Linked DNA regions of Vreelandella piezotolerans. The protein of the gene in region 1 binds, or shares a complex with, the protein of each later gene. Links are inferred from orthologs where the notes say so. Each region holds a gene or a part of one and is shown in the gene's direction. Other genes may lie near its edges.

Region 1 (3,826 bases):
AACGACAAGCACATCGAAGTCATCGTGCGTCAGATGCTGCGCAAGGTGGAGATCACCGATTCCGGCGACTCTGACTTCATTACCGGCGACCAGGCAGAACTGGTGCGCGTACTGGAGCAGAACGAGCGTCTGGAGAAAGAAGGCAAGTTCCCGGCCAAGTATCAGCGCTTGCTGCTGGGTATCACCAAGGCCAGCTTGGCCACTGAGTCGTTCATCTCCGCCGCGTCGTTCCAGGAAACGACCCGCGTACTGACCGAAGCAGCGGTAACCGGCAAGCGCGACTACCTGCGCGGCCTGAAAGAAAACGTGGTGGTTGGACGTCTGATTCCGGCAGGTACCGGTCTGACCCATCACGCAGAGCGTCGTCGCAAGCGCGAAGACGTAGAGCGTCTGTTCAATCCCTCGGCCACCGAGGTAGAGCAGGAGCTTGGCGCTCAGTTGACCGCCCTGGATTCAGACGACGATCTGTAACCAACGGTAGACAACGAGCAACACGAGTAGCTGGCCCAAAGAGCAGGGTCTTGTCGGCGAATACATCGGCAAGACTTGACGCCACCTGGGGTCAGCCTTTAGAATGCGCAGCCTTTAACAGTGGGGCGGGTGCGCCCGCATCCGCTGAAGGTACTTGTTAAAGGCTAAGGCAACCATTGGAGTCAGCTAAACACCATGGCAACGATTAATCAGCTAGTGCGCAAGCCGCGCAAGCGCCCCGTCACTAAAAGTGACGTGCCTGCGCTTCAGGCATGCCCGCAAAAGCGCGGCGTTTGTACGCGCGTTTACACCACCACCCCGAAGAAACCGAACTCGGCGCTGCGTAAGGTTTGCCGTGTGCGCCTGACCAACGGTTTTGAAGTCTCTTCTTACATCGGTGGTGAAGGTCACAACCTGCAAGAACACTCTGTTGTTCTGATCCGCGGCGGTCGTGTAAAGGATTTGCCCGGTGTGCGTTATCACACCGTTCGTGGCGCCCTGGACACCTCTGGCGTTCAGAACCGTAAGCAGGGTCGTTCTAAGTACGGTACTAAGCGTCCGAAGTCCTAAGACGTCTTATCGCAGCATCAAGGGCTGCGGCGTTACCTTTCACACGAATATATCGGTCTGATAAGAGTAAGGTCGGGCGGCGCAACGAGCGACGTGAGTCCCGGGTTTACCTGAAGGATCCTTAATTGAGGGCTTATCATGCCTAGAAGAAGAGTTGTAGCTAAACGCGAAATCCTGCCGGATCCCAAGTTCGGAAGTGAGCGTCTGGCGAAGTTCATGAACCACCTGATGGTCAGCGGCAAGAAGTCCGTAGCTGAGCGCATCGTATACGGTGCGTTGGACAAGGTTGCCGAGCGTAGTAAAGAAGAGCCGCTGGAAATCTTCGACAAAGCGCTGGAAACCATCCAGCCGATGGTCGAAGTTAAGTCTCGCCGCGTAGGTGGTGCGACCTATCAGGTGCCGGTTGAAGTTCGTCCGTCACGCCGTCAAGCGCTGGCAATGCGCTGGCTGGTAGACGCTGCGCGTCGTCGCGGTGAAAAAACGATGGTTCAGCGTCTGGCAGGTGAAATGCTGGATGCCGCTGAAGGTAAAGGTTCTGCCGTTAAGAAGCGTGAAGACGTACACCGCATGGCAGAAGCCAACAAGGCCTTCTCTCACTATCGTTTCTAAGCTCGGCGCTTCTAAGTTTGTGTCGCTTTTTGCCAGTTGCAGTGTGATTGAAAAGATGTTCGTCATGTTGCAACACGCCGCCGCTATCGTTGTCGATGGCGGCGGTGGCATAAGCAAAAAGTACACCGCTGGATTAACGAGCATCGCCAACTAACGGGAGTTTCACCGTGGCACGCAAGACTCCACTTAAGCGTTATCGCAACATCGGTATCGTGGCACACGTCGATGCGGGTAAAACCACAACGACCGAGCGCGTACTGTTCTACACCGGCCTTTCCCACAAAGTGGGTGAAGTGCATGACGGTGCGGCGACCATGGACTGGATGGAGCAGGAGCAGGAGCGTGGTATCACTATCACCTCGGCTGCAACGACCTGTTTCTGGCAGGGCATGAGTAAGCAGTTCGATGAGCACCGCATCAACATCATCGATACGCCTGGGCACGTTGACTTCACCATCGAAGTCGAGCGTTCTCTGCGCGTTCTCGATGGCGCGGTCGTCGTACTGTGCGGTTCCTCCGGCGTTCAGCCGCAGACCGAGACCGTATGGCGTCAGGCCAACAAATACGAAGTTCCGCGTATGGTATTCGTCAATAAGATGGACCGTACCGGCGCTGACTTCTTCATGGTTGTCAACCAGCTGAAAGAGCGTCTGGGTGCCAACGCTGTGCCGATCCAGATCAACTGGGGTACGGAAGAAGACTTCAAAGGCGTTATCGACCTGATCGAGATGAAAGCCATCTTGTGGGACGAAGAGAGCCTGGGCATGAACTTCGACCTCGTGGACATTCCGGCGGAGCTGCAAGAGACCGCTGAAGAGTACCGCGAGCAGATGGTCGAAGCGGCTGCCGAAGCCTCTGAAGAGCTGATGGACAAGTACCTTGAAGAAGGCGAGCTAACCGTCGCTGAAATCAAGGCAGGTCTGCGCGCTCGCACGCTGGCTAACGAGATCGTTCTGGTTACCTGTGGTTCTGCTTTCAAGAACAAAGGTGTTCAGGCGGTACTGGACGGCGTTATCGAGTACATGCCTTCGCCGACAGAAGTCAAGGCGATCGAAGGTGAGCTGGACGACAAAGACGGCACCGTCGCGACTCGTGAAGCAGACGATAGCGCTCCGTTCGCTGCACTAGCGTTCAAGATCGCCACCGACCCCTTCGTTGGTACGCTGACCTTCATTCGCGTCTACTCAGGCGTTCTGAAATCTGGTGACGGTGTCTACAACTCCGTGAAGCAGAAGAAAGAGCGCGTTGGTCGTATCGTTCAGATGCACGCCAACTCTCGCGAAGAGATCAAAGAAGTACTCGCAGGCGACATCGCTGCTTGTATCGGTCTGAAGGACGTCACTACAGGTGACACTCTGTGCGACATCGATAACAAAATCGTTCTCGAGCGCATGGAGTTCCCGGATCCGGTCATCTCGGTTGCCGTTGAGCCGAAATCCAAGGCCGACCAAGAGAAGATGGGCGTTGCGCTGGGTAAACTGGCTCAGGAAGACCCCTCTTTCCAGGTCAAGACCGACGAAGAGACCGGCCAAACCATCATCTCGGGTATGGGCGAGCTGCACCTGGACATCATCGTTGACCGTATGCGTCGCGAGTTCAAGGTAGAAGCGAACATCGGTAAGCCGCAGGTTGCCTACCGTGAAACGATTCGTGGCAGCGTCGAGCAGGAAGGTAAATTCGTACGTCAGTCCGGTGGTCGTGGTCAGTACGGTCACGTGTGGCTGCGTATCGAGCCGCTGACTGCAGAAGAGAAGGGTGAAGGCGAAGAAGAGATCTTCTTCAAGTTCAACTCTGAGATCGTAGGTGGTGTGGTTCCGAAGGAATACGTACCTGCGGTTGAGAAAGGTGCTTTCGAGCAGCTGCAAAATGGTGTCATCGCGGGTTACCCGATGATCGACGTCAAAGTATCGCTGTTCGATGGTTCCTACCATGACGTGGACTCTAACGAGACTGCGTTCAAGATTGCTTCTTCTATGGCAGTGAAAGAAGGTGCCAGGAAGGCCAAGGCCGTGCTGCTGGAGCCGGTGATGAAGGTCGAAGTCGTGACCCCCGAAGAGTTTATGGGTGACGTCATGGGCGACCTGAACCGTCGTCGCGGCCTGGTGCAGGGCATGGATGACTCTTCCTCTGGTAAAGTCATTCGTGCAACGGTGCCACTGGGTGAGATGTTCGGTTA
Region 2 (11,813 bases), 1.6 Mb from region 1 along the record:
CGGTCAGGCAGGCCCGGTGGTGGAAACCGTTAGCGAAGAGCACTTGCCCGCGCCGCGCGCCATTACGCTGCGTGAAGCCCGTCTAGAAAGCGCGCTTTCCAAGCGGCTATCGGCGGACGATGTTACCGATATACTCCAGCGTCTTGGTCTTGATGTCGATAAGCATGCGGAGGGTTGGTCGGTGGTCGCGCCTAGCTGGCGGTTTGACGTTGCCATCGAGGAAGACCTCATCGAGGAAGTGGCGCGTATTCATGGCTACAACAATCTACCGGTGCGACGTCCAGCTGCTCGATTGGCACTGCGTTCTGCGAATGAATCGACATTGACACCATCGCAACTGCGTCACCAAATGGTTGCGCGTGGTTTTCAAGAAGCTGTCACTTACAGTTTCGTTGCTCCTGATCTACAGGCAGCGCTGTTACCGGACGCAGTGTCGCCGGTATTGGCCAATCCGATCTCGTCAGACCTCTCTGTGATGCGCGCCAGCCTATTTCCTGGGCTAGTTAGAGCACTGGAGCACAACCTGAATCGCCAGCAGACGCGAGTGCGCATTTTTGAGACGGGGTTGGTGTTCAATGGCTCTCTGGACCACCTAACCCAAGTCCCGATGATGGGGGCGCTGGTATGTGGTGGGCGAGAAGCTGAAGGCTGGGATGGTGCTAAAGCGCAGGTAGACTTCTACGATTTGAAGGGGGATCTGGAGAGTCTTTTAGCCATGGGGGGTGGCCTAGCAGCCTGGCGCTTCGAGCCTGGAGTGCATCCTTCGCTGCATCCCGGTCAAACGGCGCAGCTCTTCCATGAAGGGAAACCTGCTGGCTGGATTGGTACGCTTCATCCCCAGGTCCGTGCAACGTTAGGGCTCAAAGTGGATGCCGTGCTGTTCGAGGTCCGATTGGATGCGTTGAGCCAAGGTTCGATTCCCGCCTTCGAACCGCTTTCGCGTTATCCGGAAGTTCGTCGCGATTTGGCCTTCTTGATCAAGGCAGAGACACCGGTACAAGCGTTGCTGGATTGTGCAAAGGCCAAGGCTGGTGATTACCTCAAAGACATAAAGCTATTTGATGTCTATGCTGGTAAAGGCGTGGCCGAGGGATATAAGAGCATTGCATTGGGCTTGACCTGGCAGCACGCTTCACGCACGCTAAATGATGAGGAAATCAATCAGTTGGTCGACTCGATCATTACAAACGTGCGAGCCGAATTAGATGCCGAACTTCGCGGCTAACTAAGCTATGCCATGACACGACGCTTATCACGTTCTTGGCAATGCGTATGCTACATGGAGGAGCCCTATGGGTGCGTTGACCAAAGCAGAGCTGGCTGAGCATTTACATACAGAGCTTGCGCTGTCAAAGCGAGAAGCAAAAGCGATGGTAGAGGCGTTCTTTGAAGAAATCCGCGCCTGTTTGCGCGAAAACGAACAGGTAAAACTGTCGGGCTTTGGCAACTTTGACCTACGTGATAAGCGTGAGCGGCCTGGGCGTAACCCGAAAACCGGTGAGGAAATTCCCATTTCCGCTCGGCGCGTGGTGACGTTTCGCCCAGGCCAGAAGCTCAAGCAGCAAGTGGAGCGCTATTCGAGCAGCCAATAGTTTCTTTTTTGCTGTTCGCTTACTCAAAAGGAGTGCCTAGGCACTCCTTTTAGTGTTTGGAGCTCGCCCTTTGATGCGAGCTCTACGGGCGACTAGCTTGGTAAGTGGCTAAATGCCTCGTCCTTCGATGAGCCAAGTGATGACGACTTTAATGACGTAACCGAGCATCCCCGCGCCCAGTACGATAAACAGCATGATCGTGCCAAATTTGCCTGCGTTCGACTTTTTGGCCAGGTCCCAAATGATAAAGCACATGAAAATGATCAGGCCGCCAATCATTATGGGCGTGATCCATGTCTCGAAGGCCTGCTGCATAAGCGCTCCTATTGGACGATTGATTGAGCCCATCGTGGGCGTGCGTCGTTTTTGCTGATCGTGGTAATATTTGAGCAAATTCATCAGGTATTTGTCGACTGACTTTACGAGCCAAGCGCTGATGAGCGAACGTTGAAAGCGCAAGGGCACTCAGTACGACATCATCGTCGAGGAGTAGAGCAATGCCGACGTTAACCATTGTAGTGGGCACCATGTATGGTGGTGCATTGGATGTGGCTGAACAGGTGAAGCCGCTATTCGAACAGGCAGGTTATACGGTCGAAATTTCAGAGCAGCCAACGGTGGAAGATGTTACCCAGGGTAGTGACTTGAGCTTGTTTTGCGTTTCGACCACAGGAAGCGGTGATTTTCCCGGTAATTTCGTACCCTTTGTACGCAGCTTGAAAGATCAAAGCCCCTCGCTAACAAAGTTACGTTACGGTCTCATCGCATTAGGTGATAGCTCTTACGGTGATACGTTTTGTGGCGCGGGAAGAGCGCTGGATGAGCTGCTACAGGATCTCGGCGCTCGCCGCCTAGGAGAGCGCCTTGAAATTGATGCCATGGAAACCTTTATGGCAGATGATGCGGCGCTGCCTTGGGTAGAAGAATGGATCGACGATCAACAGCTGAAGGTCGCCTGAACATGCAGCGATCCGCCTATTCCTCTGAGCGTGTCAGTGTGGCGATTGGCCTATGTGTGGTGATGCTGGCAGCGCTACCGCGTTATATGGCGGGTGGCCACGAGACGCGCCAAACGCTGCTGGTGATGGCTCTGGTTCTAGTGGCTGGAGCAGCTATTTTTCAGTGGAAGATGCTGTCTCAAAGCGCAAGGCAAACGCTTCCGGGGCTCATCAAGCGCTTGATCGTGATGTTGGTGGCAGGCGCTATAGTGATGGGCGCTTGGCACGCCATATTTACCGACTGGATCAGTTGGCAGGTATTTATCTCGCATGCGGCAACGTGCGGACTTTTACTGCACGCCGTATCGTTATGGTGGACAGCACGGGAAATGTGAGTTTTTGTTCTGCTAACCCCTTGTAATCGATGGTCACGCCCCCATCTTGCGAGCATGGCGCTTGCCACCATGCGTCAGGGTTCTTAAAATTGATCCCCTTGAATACATTTTACGCAATCAACACAACGCCTATCCGCTAGAGGACAATTCATGCAAGTTTCCGTCGAGACGACCTCCCAGATCGAACGCCGTATCACTATTCAAGTGCCGGCAGCAGACATCGACGAGGCCGTCAGCGCTCGCTTGAAAGACACCGCGAAAAACGTTCGCTTGAACGGTTTCCGCCAAGGCCGAGTGCCCATGGCCGTCGTGCGTCAGCGCTATGGCGACAGCGTGCGCAATGAAGTGGTGGGCGAAGTGATGCGTGAGCGCTACGTACGCGCCATCACTGAAGAAGGTCTCAATCCCGCTGGTTTTCCGCAGATTGAACCGAAGGTAAACCAAGCGGGTAAAGATCTTGAGTTCGTTGCCACCATGGAGGTCTACCCGCAGGTCGAGCTGGCGTCTATCGAAGGCACGGACGTAGAGCGTCCGGTGGTTTCTGTCAGCGAGGCCGATGTCGATGAAATGATCGATACGCTTCGCAAGCAAAATGCTGAGTGGGAAGAGGTCGATACGGCCGCAGAGGATGGCGACCAGGTTACCATCGACTTTCAAGGCTTCTTGGGTGACGAGCCGTTCGAGGGTGGCAGTGCTGAAGGCCATGCCTTGGTCATCGGTTCCAACAGCTTTATTCCGGGCTTCGAAGAGCAACTGATTGGTACGAAAGCGGGCGAAGAGAAAACTATTTCTGTTACGTTCCCGGCAGATTACCAAGCCGAGCACCTTGCTGGTCAAGACGCGACTTTCAAAGTCACCGTTCACAAAGTGAGTACTCAAAAGCTGCCGGAAGTGGATACGGCGTTCATTGAGCGCTTTGGTGTCGAAGGTGGTGATGAAGCCAAATTTCGGGCTGAAATCAAGAAAAACATGACGCGTGAGGCTTCTCAGGCGGTCGATAACCGTGTCAAGCAACAGGTGCTGGATGCCCTCAAGAAGGCAAACGACATTCCCGTTCCCAGCGCGCTAGTTCAGCAAGAAACTGACGGTATGAAGCGTCAGGCCGCTCAGCAGTTCGGTTTGGGTGAGGATTTTGATGTTAGCCAACTGCCGAACGAGTTGTTCGAGGAGCAAGCTAAAGGACGTGTTCAAGTCGGTCTGCTGTTGGCCGAAGTGATCAAAGCTCACGAGTTGGATGCTGACGACGCTGAAATCAAAGCCAAAGTCGAAGAGCTGGCAGAGCAGTACCAAGATCCCACCGAAGTGGTGGAGTACTACATGGGTAACGAGCAGCTGAAAACCCAAGTGAAATCTGCCATTCTTGAAGAGAAGGCGGTCGATAAACTGCTTGAGCAAACGAACGTCAAAGACGTGGAAATGTCTTACCAGCAAGCGCTGGCTGCTGCTCAGCAACAGGCTGAGCAAGATGAGAATGAAGAGGGCTAACAGGCAAGCGCCTGATCTCATCGCGTGGCGCACCCTGCTTGGGTGCGCTTTTCCCTTACCGGACGCAAGGAATCACCCGAATGAGTGAGTTTGATATTCAAAACGCCGGCGGTCTAGTGCCCATGGTGGTTGAGCAGAGCGCCAAAGGGGAAAGAGCCTACGATATCTATTCGCGTCTGCTGAAAGAGCGCGTGATTTTCCTGGTGGGCCCTGTAGAAGACTACATGGCCAATCTTGTCGTGGCGCAACTACTGTTTCTTGAGTCTGAAAATCCCGACAAAGACATTCACTTATATATCAACTCGCCCGGCGGCTCTGTGACGGCAGGGATGTCTATCTATGACACCATGCAGTTCATCAAGCCGGACGTTTCCACCGTGTGTATCGGTCAAGCCGCCAGCATGGGCGCGCTACTGCTTACCGCAGGTGCTGCAGGCAAGCGTTACTGCTTACCGAACTCACGTGTGATGATTCATCAGCCGCTGGGCGGTTACCAGGGGCAAGCATCGGATATCGAGATTCACACCCGTGAAATTCTTGGTATCCGGGAGAAGTTGAATCAAATCTTGGCCCACCATACTGGCCAAGACATTGATAAAGTGGCCCAAGATACCGACCGTGACAATTTCATGAGCGCCAATAAAGCCAAAGAGTATGGCTTGATTGACGCAGTGCTGGATAAGCGGCCTACATCCTGATAGCGTGATAGGATTCTGCTTTTCTAACGAGCTTTTAAGGCGGCGTCAGCCGCCGCAGTGACAGAGGTACGCGAATGGCCGACGGCAAAGGCAAGGACGAAGGTGGCAAACTGCTCTACTGCTCGTTTTGTGGCAAAAATCAAAACGAAGTACGTAAGCTGATTGCTGGCCCGTCCGTGTATATCTGCGATGAGTGTGTCGACTTGTGTAATGACATCATTCGCGAAGAAGTTCTCGAAGCCGATGCCGAGAGCGATGAGGAGCGTCTACCTACGCCCCGCGAAATACGTCATACGCTGGACGACTACGTCATCGGACAAGACCGCGCCAAAATGGTGCTGTCCGTAGCGGTGTATAACCACTACAAACGTCTGAAGTCAGAAGTGCGTGAAGGCGATGTGGAGCTAGGTAAATCCAACATCCTCCTGATTGGTCCGACGGGAAGCGGTAAGACGCTGCTGGCCGAGACCATGGCGCGGCTACTGAATGTACCTTTTACCATTGCTGATGCAACGACGCTGACCGAAGCAGGGTATGTGGGTGAAGATGTCGAAAACATCATCCAGAAACTGCTGCAAAAGTGCGACTACGATGTCGAGAAGGCCGAGCGCGGTATTGTTTATATCGATGAAATTGATAAGATTTCGCGTAAATCAGATAACCCCTCGATTACCCGTGATGTCTCGGGCGAAGGGGTGCAGCAGGCGCTGTTGAAACTGATCGAGGGCACTACGGCGTCCGTACCTCCTCAAGGCGGTCGCAAGCATCCCCAGCAGGAGTTCGTGCAGGTAAACACGGCCAATATCCTGTTTATCGTGGGCGGTGCGTTTGCCGGACTGGACAAGGTGATTCGTGATCGCGCTGAAAAAGGTGGCATTGGTTTCAATGCCAGCGTGAAAAGCAAAGAGTCTTCTCGCGGTGTAGGGGAGCTTCTTGCAGATGTCGAGCCTGAAGATCTCGTCAAGTTCGGTTTGATACCCGAGTTCGTCGGCCGTTTACCAGTGATCGCCACATTGACAGAACTCACCGAAGAGGCCTTGGTGCAAATCTTGACCGAGCCGAAGAATTCGTTGATCAAACAGTATGGCAAACTCTTCGAAATGGAAGACGTCACTCTGGAATTCAGAGACGATGCCCTGAGAGCCGTGGCGGCAAAAGCCATGGAGAGAAAAACCGGCGCACGTGGACTTCGCTCCATTTTAGAGTCGGTTCTGCTCGATACGATGTATGAAATTCCATCCTTGGAAGGGGTGAGCAAAGTCGTCATCGATGGTTCCGTCATCGCTGGCGAAAGTGAACCGCTGTTGATTTACTCGCAGCAGCAAGAGACTCGTGTCGATGGTACCGACGGTTAATCATAAGGTGCCCGCCACGGCCTAGCTCTCCACCGCTTGTGCCAAACCAAGGGGTCGCCTAGGCGGCCCCTTGCTGTTAATACGCGACTTGAAATGGCTGACCAGCACGCAGTGAGCGTGTCCTGCCATGCCCTTTCCACTGTGTGGTACTTGACTAAGTACCCATCAAGTACTCATCCGAATTTGAGGAACGTCTGCGATGCAGCAGAACGCCGAACAGACACAATGTCTACCCCTGTTGCCGTTGCGGGATGTCGTCGTCTACCCGCAAATGGTTATTCCGCTTTTTGTTGGTCGTGAGAAATCCATACAGGCGCTGGAAGCCGCGATGGAAGCCGACAAGCGTGTACTGCTGGTGGCTCAACGCGAGGCCTCACAAGACGACCCTGATAACGCGGACCTCTATGCGATGGGGACCGTTGCTGACATCATGCAACTGCTCAAGCTGCCCGATGGTACCGTCAAGGTATTGATCGAAGGCAGTTTCCGGGCGGATGTCATCGATATCGAGGAAAGCGAAGCGGGCTACACTCAGGCGTATTTGACGCCACGGGAAAGCGAACCACTCACTAACCGTGAGCAAGAGGCGCTCGTACGGGTACTGCTCAATCAGTTCGAGCAGTACGTGAAGCTTTCCAAGAAAGTGCCTAACGAGGTGCTGAATTCGCTGTCCGGCATCGAGGACCCGAGTCGGCTGGTCGACACCATTTGTGCGCATTTGTCACTGAAAATTGGCGACAAGCAAGAGTTGCTCGAAATGGATCGCGTCCGGGATCGTATCGAGCACTTGATGGCGTTGATCGAGTCAGAAATCGATCTGCTTCAGGTCGAGAAGCGCATTCGCTCGCGTGTCAAAGAGCAGATGGAGAAGACTCAGCGAGAGTACTATCTCAACGAGCAGATGAAAGCCATCCAAAAAGAGATGGGTGAGCTGGATAACGTGCCCAATGAGGCAGAGAAGTACGAGCAAGCGATCAAAGCGTCCGGTATGCCCAAAGAGGCATCAGAAAAGGCAACGCAAGAGCTCAACAAGCTCAAAATGATGGCTTCCAACTCTGCCGAAGCAACCGTGGTGCGATCATATCTGGACTGGCTTATTGCCGTGCCTTGGAAAAAGCGCACCCGGGTAAAACACGATCTGGTCAAAGCGCAAGAAGTGCTGGATGCGGATCACTACGGGTTGGAAGAGGTCAAGGCACGCATTCTTGAATATCTTGCCGTACAAAAACGCGTGCGCAAGTTGAAAGGCCCAGTGCTTTGTTTGGTTGGTCCGCCCGGGGTGGGTAAAACGTCGCTTGGTCAATCCATTGCTCGCGCGACTAACCGTAAGTACGTACGTCTTGCCTTGGGTGGCGTCCGTGATGAGTCGGAGATTCGCGGTCATCGTCGCACCTACATTGGATCGCTGCCTGGTAAGCTGATGCAACGTATGAGTCGAGCCGGTGTTAAAAACCCGCTTTTCCTCCTGGATGAGGTGGACAAGCTGGGCATGGATCATCGGGGCGATCCTGCATCGGCACTGCTAGAAGTGCTGGACCCAGAGCAGAACGGTAGCTTTAGCGACCATTACCTCGAGCTGGATTATGACCTTTCCGAGACGCTGTTCATTTGTACGGCGAACTCGATGAACATTCCCGGACCGCTGTTGGATCGTATGGAGATCATTCGTCTTCCGGGCTACACCGAAGATGAAAAACTTGCTATCGCCAAGCGCTATTTGTTGCCTAAGCAGCTTGAAGCGAACGGTCTGGAAACCCATGAGCTGGCACTGGGCGACGATGCTCTGCTGGAGCTCGTGCGCTACTACACACGCGAAGCTGGGGTGCGTGAACTCGAGCGCCAGATCGCGAAAGTGTGTCGTAAGGTACTGCGTGAACGTCTAGAAGCAGAGCGTAAATCAACAGATAAAGCGGGCAGCAAGCTGCAGGCGCAGCAAATACTGACGGCCGAGCAGATCGAAACCTATGCCGGTGTGCGCCGCTACAGCTATGGCTTGGCGGAGCAGGAGGATCAGGTCGGTCGTGTAACGGGCTTGGCCTGGACCTCGGTGGGTGGCGAGCTGCTCAATATCGAATCGGTCGTTACCCCAGGTAAAGGTCGCATCCATAAAACCGGCTCTTTAGGGGATGTCATGAAGGAGTCGGTGAGTGCTGCCCAGACGGTGGTCAAGGCGCGAGCCGAGCGTTACGGGATCGACCATCAGCGTTTCGAGAACGAAGACCTGCATATCCACGTGCCCGAGGGTGCCACGCCTAAAGATGGCCCTAGCGCGGGTATTGCCATGGTGACAGCCATTGTCTCCGCGTATACGCAGCGCCCGGTGCGTTGTGAGGTCGCTATGACGGGTGAGGTCAATCTGCGCGGCGAAGTACTGCCGATTGGGGGGCTAAAGGAGAAATTGCTGGCGGCTCGGCGGGGTGGTATAAAGACCGTCCTAATTCCTGAGGAAAATCGTCGAGATCTCAAGGAAGTACCGGAAAATATCAAAGATGCACTTGATATTCGTCCCGTACGGTGGATAGATGACGTGCTGGCGGTCGCGTTGACGGGTAACGTTGCCGAAGGTGCCACGTTGACAGGCGCAGACACGTCGTTCAGTACGAATGCTACTGCAAGTACCCATTAAGCGTTAAAGCAACGTCTGCTTTAATTTTACTTAATAAATTTGCCCAATGCCTTGAGCGGCGGGCATTTCACGGCCAGGTCGCTTGACAGGTGTTTCAAGGCATTGCTATAAAACGCAGCTATGCTTTGAGGTTGATGCACTCGGTGACCGTACCGTTCAGAGCCATTTTTTGAAACAGTTAAGGGGTGAAGTGTGAATAAGTCCGAGCTGATTGAAGCTATTGCCGCGTCTGCAGATATTCCGAAAGCAGCGGCAACCCGCGCATTGGATGCCATGGTGGAGTCTGTCACCGATAGCCTCAAAAAAGGCGAGAGTGTTTCTCTGGTCGGTTTTGGTACATTTGCGATCAAAGAGCGTGCTGCGCGTACTGGCCGTAACCCGCAGACGGGTCAGCCCATCGAAATCAGCGCCGCCAAAGTACCTAGCTTTAAAGCCGGTAAAGCGCTGAAAGACGCCGTCAACTAATTGGGTCGCGTTGGCTGTAAATTAATGGGCGCATCGCATCCGCGATGCGCCCATGTTATTTTCTGGCCCGCTATTTCGGGCAATAGATGGCTTTGATGATCTGAGGCTAGCATGCTGCAAAGTATACGAGATGGCTCCAGAAGCTGGGGTGCCAAGATAATTATCGGTCTCATGGTGGCAGCCATGGCACTGTTTGGCGTGGAGTCGCTGTTTAGCGTGTTCGGCAGCGATCCCAACGAGGTCGCCAGCGTCAATGGTGAGCCCATTATGCGTCAAGAAGTCGAGCTGAACGTTCAACGTGCGTTGCGCTCTGGACAGGTGCCGCCAGAGCAAGAGCGCGCCTTGCGCAACGATATGCTCGATCAGCTGATTACCCAATCCTTACTGACCCAGTACGCGGAAGAGGGCGGTTTTTACGTCTCCGATGCTCAATTGGATCAAATGATCGTTAGCTTGCCCGAGTTCCATGATCAAGATGGACGATTCTCAGCAGACATTTTCCGTAACCGTCTCGCCGGTGCAGGTTACACGCCTCTCTCGTTTCGTGAAGAGCTACGAGTAGACATCAAGCGACAGCATTTACAGCAAGGGCTTGCCTTTAGCGATTTCACCCTGGCTAGTGAAGAAGAGCGTTTGGCTGACTTACAGCGGCAGCAGCGAGATTTTCGTTACGTCATGCTGAGCGCCGAAGACGCCAATATCGACGTCAACGTTACCGACGAGCAGATGCAGGCTTACTACGATGCCAATCAGTCGCGTTTCGAGCGTCCTGAGCAGGTGCGCGTAGAGTATGTGTTGATCGATCGCCAAGCTATGGCGGAGGACGTCGATGTCGACGAACAGGCGCTTCGCGACGCGTGGCGAGCGCAGAGCCAAAGCGCTGATCGTCGCGTATCGCACATTATGATCACTTTCGGTGACGAGCGTAGCCGTGAAGAAGCTCAGGCGCGGGCTAGCGAAGCGCTTGCGTCCCTCAACGAAGGCGAAAGCTTTGCTGATACGGCCGCGCGCTATTCCGATGACACGGCTAGTGCCGAAGATGGCGGTGATCTAGGTGTCATCAGTCGCGGCTTTTTTGGTGATGCTTTTGACGAGGCGGCGTTTTCCCTGGGTGTGGGCGAAACCTCTCAGCTGGTAGAAATGGATGGTGCTTTCCACATTCTCCGCGTGACCGAGCTGGCAGGCCCCACCTTCGAAGAGCAGCGTGATGCACTGGCTCAAGACGTGGCACTTCGGGAAGTGAATGACGCGTTCAACGAACGGGTTCAGCGCTTGATCGATGAGAGTTTTGCCGCGGATGACCTTCAAAGCGTCGCCGATGATCTCGGCCTGACACTCGAGCGAACGCAGTGGATTGCCCGTGATGAAGGGGAAGGCGTACTTTCCGAGCCTGGCGTGCTAGATGAAGCCTTCAGTGCAGACGTGCTGGAAGAGGGCTATAACAGCGAAGTCATCGAACTCGATAACGACCGTCGTTTGGTGCTACGGGTGGCCGAGCATCGTGACGCGACGGTTCTGCCTTTGGAAGACGTGCGCGATGAGGTCGAACAGGCCGTCGCAGCTCAGCAGCGTCAAGAGGCCCTTCAGGCTCAGGCGGGAGAGTTGATTGCTTCCTTGCGGAACGGTGAAAATGTCGAGCTGGAGTGGCTGGAAGCCAATGACGTGTCGCGTCAGTCGGATAGCGCACTGCCTCAATCGCTTGTGGGCGAAGTGTTCCGTATGCCGCGTCCCAGCGAGGGCGAAAGCGTTTATCGTGCGGTGACTATGCCGCAAGGTGTGGCTGTCGTTGCGCTAGATCGCGTTTTTGTAGGCGAAGTGGACGAGCAGATGACCGCGTTCGTTGCGCAAATGGCCGAGCAGCTTCGTGCCCAGTCGGTTATCCAGGGGTTGATCGACGATCTACGTAACGATGCGGAGATCGAGCGCTAAGTCCTTGAAATACCCCATTGGAATAAATGCAAGTGCCCGCGTGGGCGCTTGCAATGAGCCGAGAAAAAGCCGATCGAGTGATCGGCTTTTTTTGTCGCTCGTATCGCAAGTCAAGGCAGAGCGTCGAGCGAAAACTGACGCAGAACGGGTTCGGCATGACGCTCATTAGCAGGCTCTACCACCACATCCCAGCCGTGTTGGTTGTCCCAGTCGCCCAGTACGAAGCGCTTGGCAGGAACGTCTTCGACCGTGAGGTCGTGCACCTTGGGCCGATGGGTGTGCCCATGAATCATGGTCGTTACACCGTAACGTTCCATGAGTGCCACAACC

What was found.
Region 2: the proteins of rpsG (region 1) and tig are in contact, whole or in part, in a crystal structure (PDB 3GTY), measured with the Thermotoga maritima proteins. The link is inferred for Vreelandella piezotolerans from one-to-one orthologs. Residues at the interface, in WP_004081843.1 of Thermotoga maritima: Lys34, Lys52, Lys55, Glu59, Arg62, Gln63, Glu66, Asn67, Lys69, Val71, Arg95, Ala109, Lys110, Lys111, Gly112, Arg113, Pro114, Glu117, Glu121, Ile124, Ala125, Tyr127, Asn128, Asn129, Thr130, Gly131, Lys135, Asp139, Arg142, Met143; in WP_004081061.1 of Thermotoga maritima: Glu122, Val124, Val129, Leu130, Tyr133, Glu188, Gly259, Ile262, Tyr263, Glu266, Ser270, Glu273, Gln274, Glu277, Arg308, Gln311, Ile312, Ser315, Tyr316, Glu325, Arg329, Arg336, Leu363, Phe366, Trp367, Arg373, Leu377, Arg381, Leu384, Glu387.

Annotation. Positions count from the first base shown.
Region 1 is NZ_CP048602.1:205,289-209,114, forward strand. What follows is about bases 1-2,914. They hold rpsG (30S ribosomal protein S7), read left to right. Parts: upstream 1-1,179; coding sequence 1,180-1,650; downstream 1,651-2,914. Other genes in these bases: rpoC (DNA-directed RNA polymerase subunit beta'), read left to right, coding at 1-471; rpsL (30S ribosomal protein S12), read left to right, coding at 667-1,041; fusA (elongation factor G), read left to right, coding at 1,818-2,914. Also shown: more of fusA, read left to right, coding at 2,915-3,826.
Region 2 is NZ_CP048602.1:1,782,151-1,793,963, forward strand. The notes cover bases 2,265-5,242. They hold tig (trigger factor), read left to right. Parts: upstream 2,265-3,075; coding sequence 3,076-4,410; downstream 4,411-5,242. Other genes in these bases: GYM47_RS08185 (flavodoxin), read left to right, coding at 2,265-2,551; GYM47_RS08190 (hypothetical protein), read left to right, coding at 2,554-2,925; clpP (ATP-dependent Clp endopeptidase proteolytic subunit ClpP), read left to right, coding at 4,491-5,108; clpX (ATP-dependent Clp protease ATP-binding subunit ClpX), read left to right, coding at 5,183-5,242. Also shown: pheT (phenylalanine--tRNA ligase subunit beta), read left to right, coding at 1-1,225; GYM47_RS08175 (integration host factor subunit alpha), read left to right, coding at 1,293-1,592; GYM47_RS08180 (DUF2788 domain-containing protein), read right to left, coding at 1,701-1,907; more of GYM47_RS08185, read left to right, coding at 2,090-2,264; more of clpX, read left to right, coding at 5,243-6,463; lon (endopeptidase La), read left to right, coding at 6,663-9,089; GYM47_RS08215 (HU family DNA-binding protein), read left to right, coding at 9,282-9,554; GYM47_RS08220 (SurA N-terminal domain-containing protein), read left to right, coding at 9,666-11,483; GYM47_RS08225 (UDP-2,3-diacylglucosamine diphosphatase), read right to left, coding at 11,594-11,813. UniProt on the Bacillus subtilis protein: Involved in protein export. Acts as a chaperone by maintaining the newly synthesized protein in an open conformation. Functions as a peptidyl-prolyl cis-trans isomerase.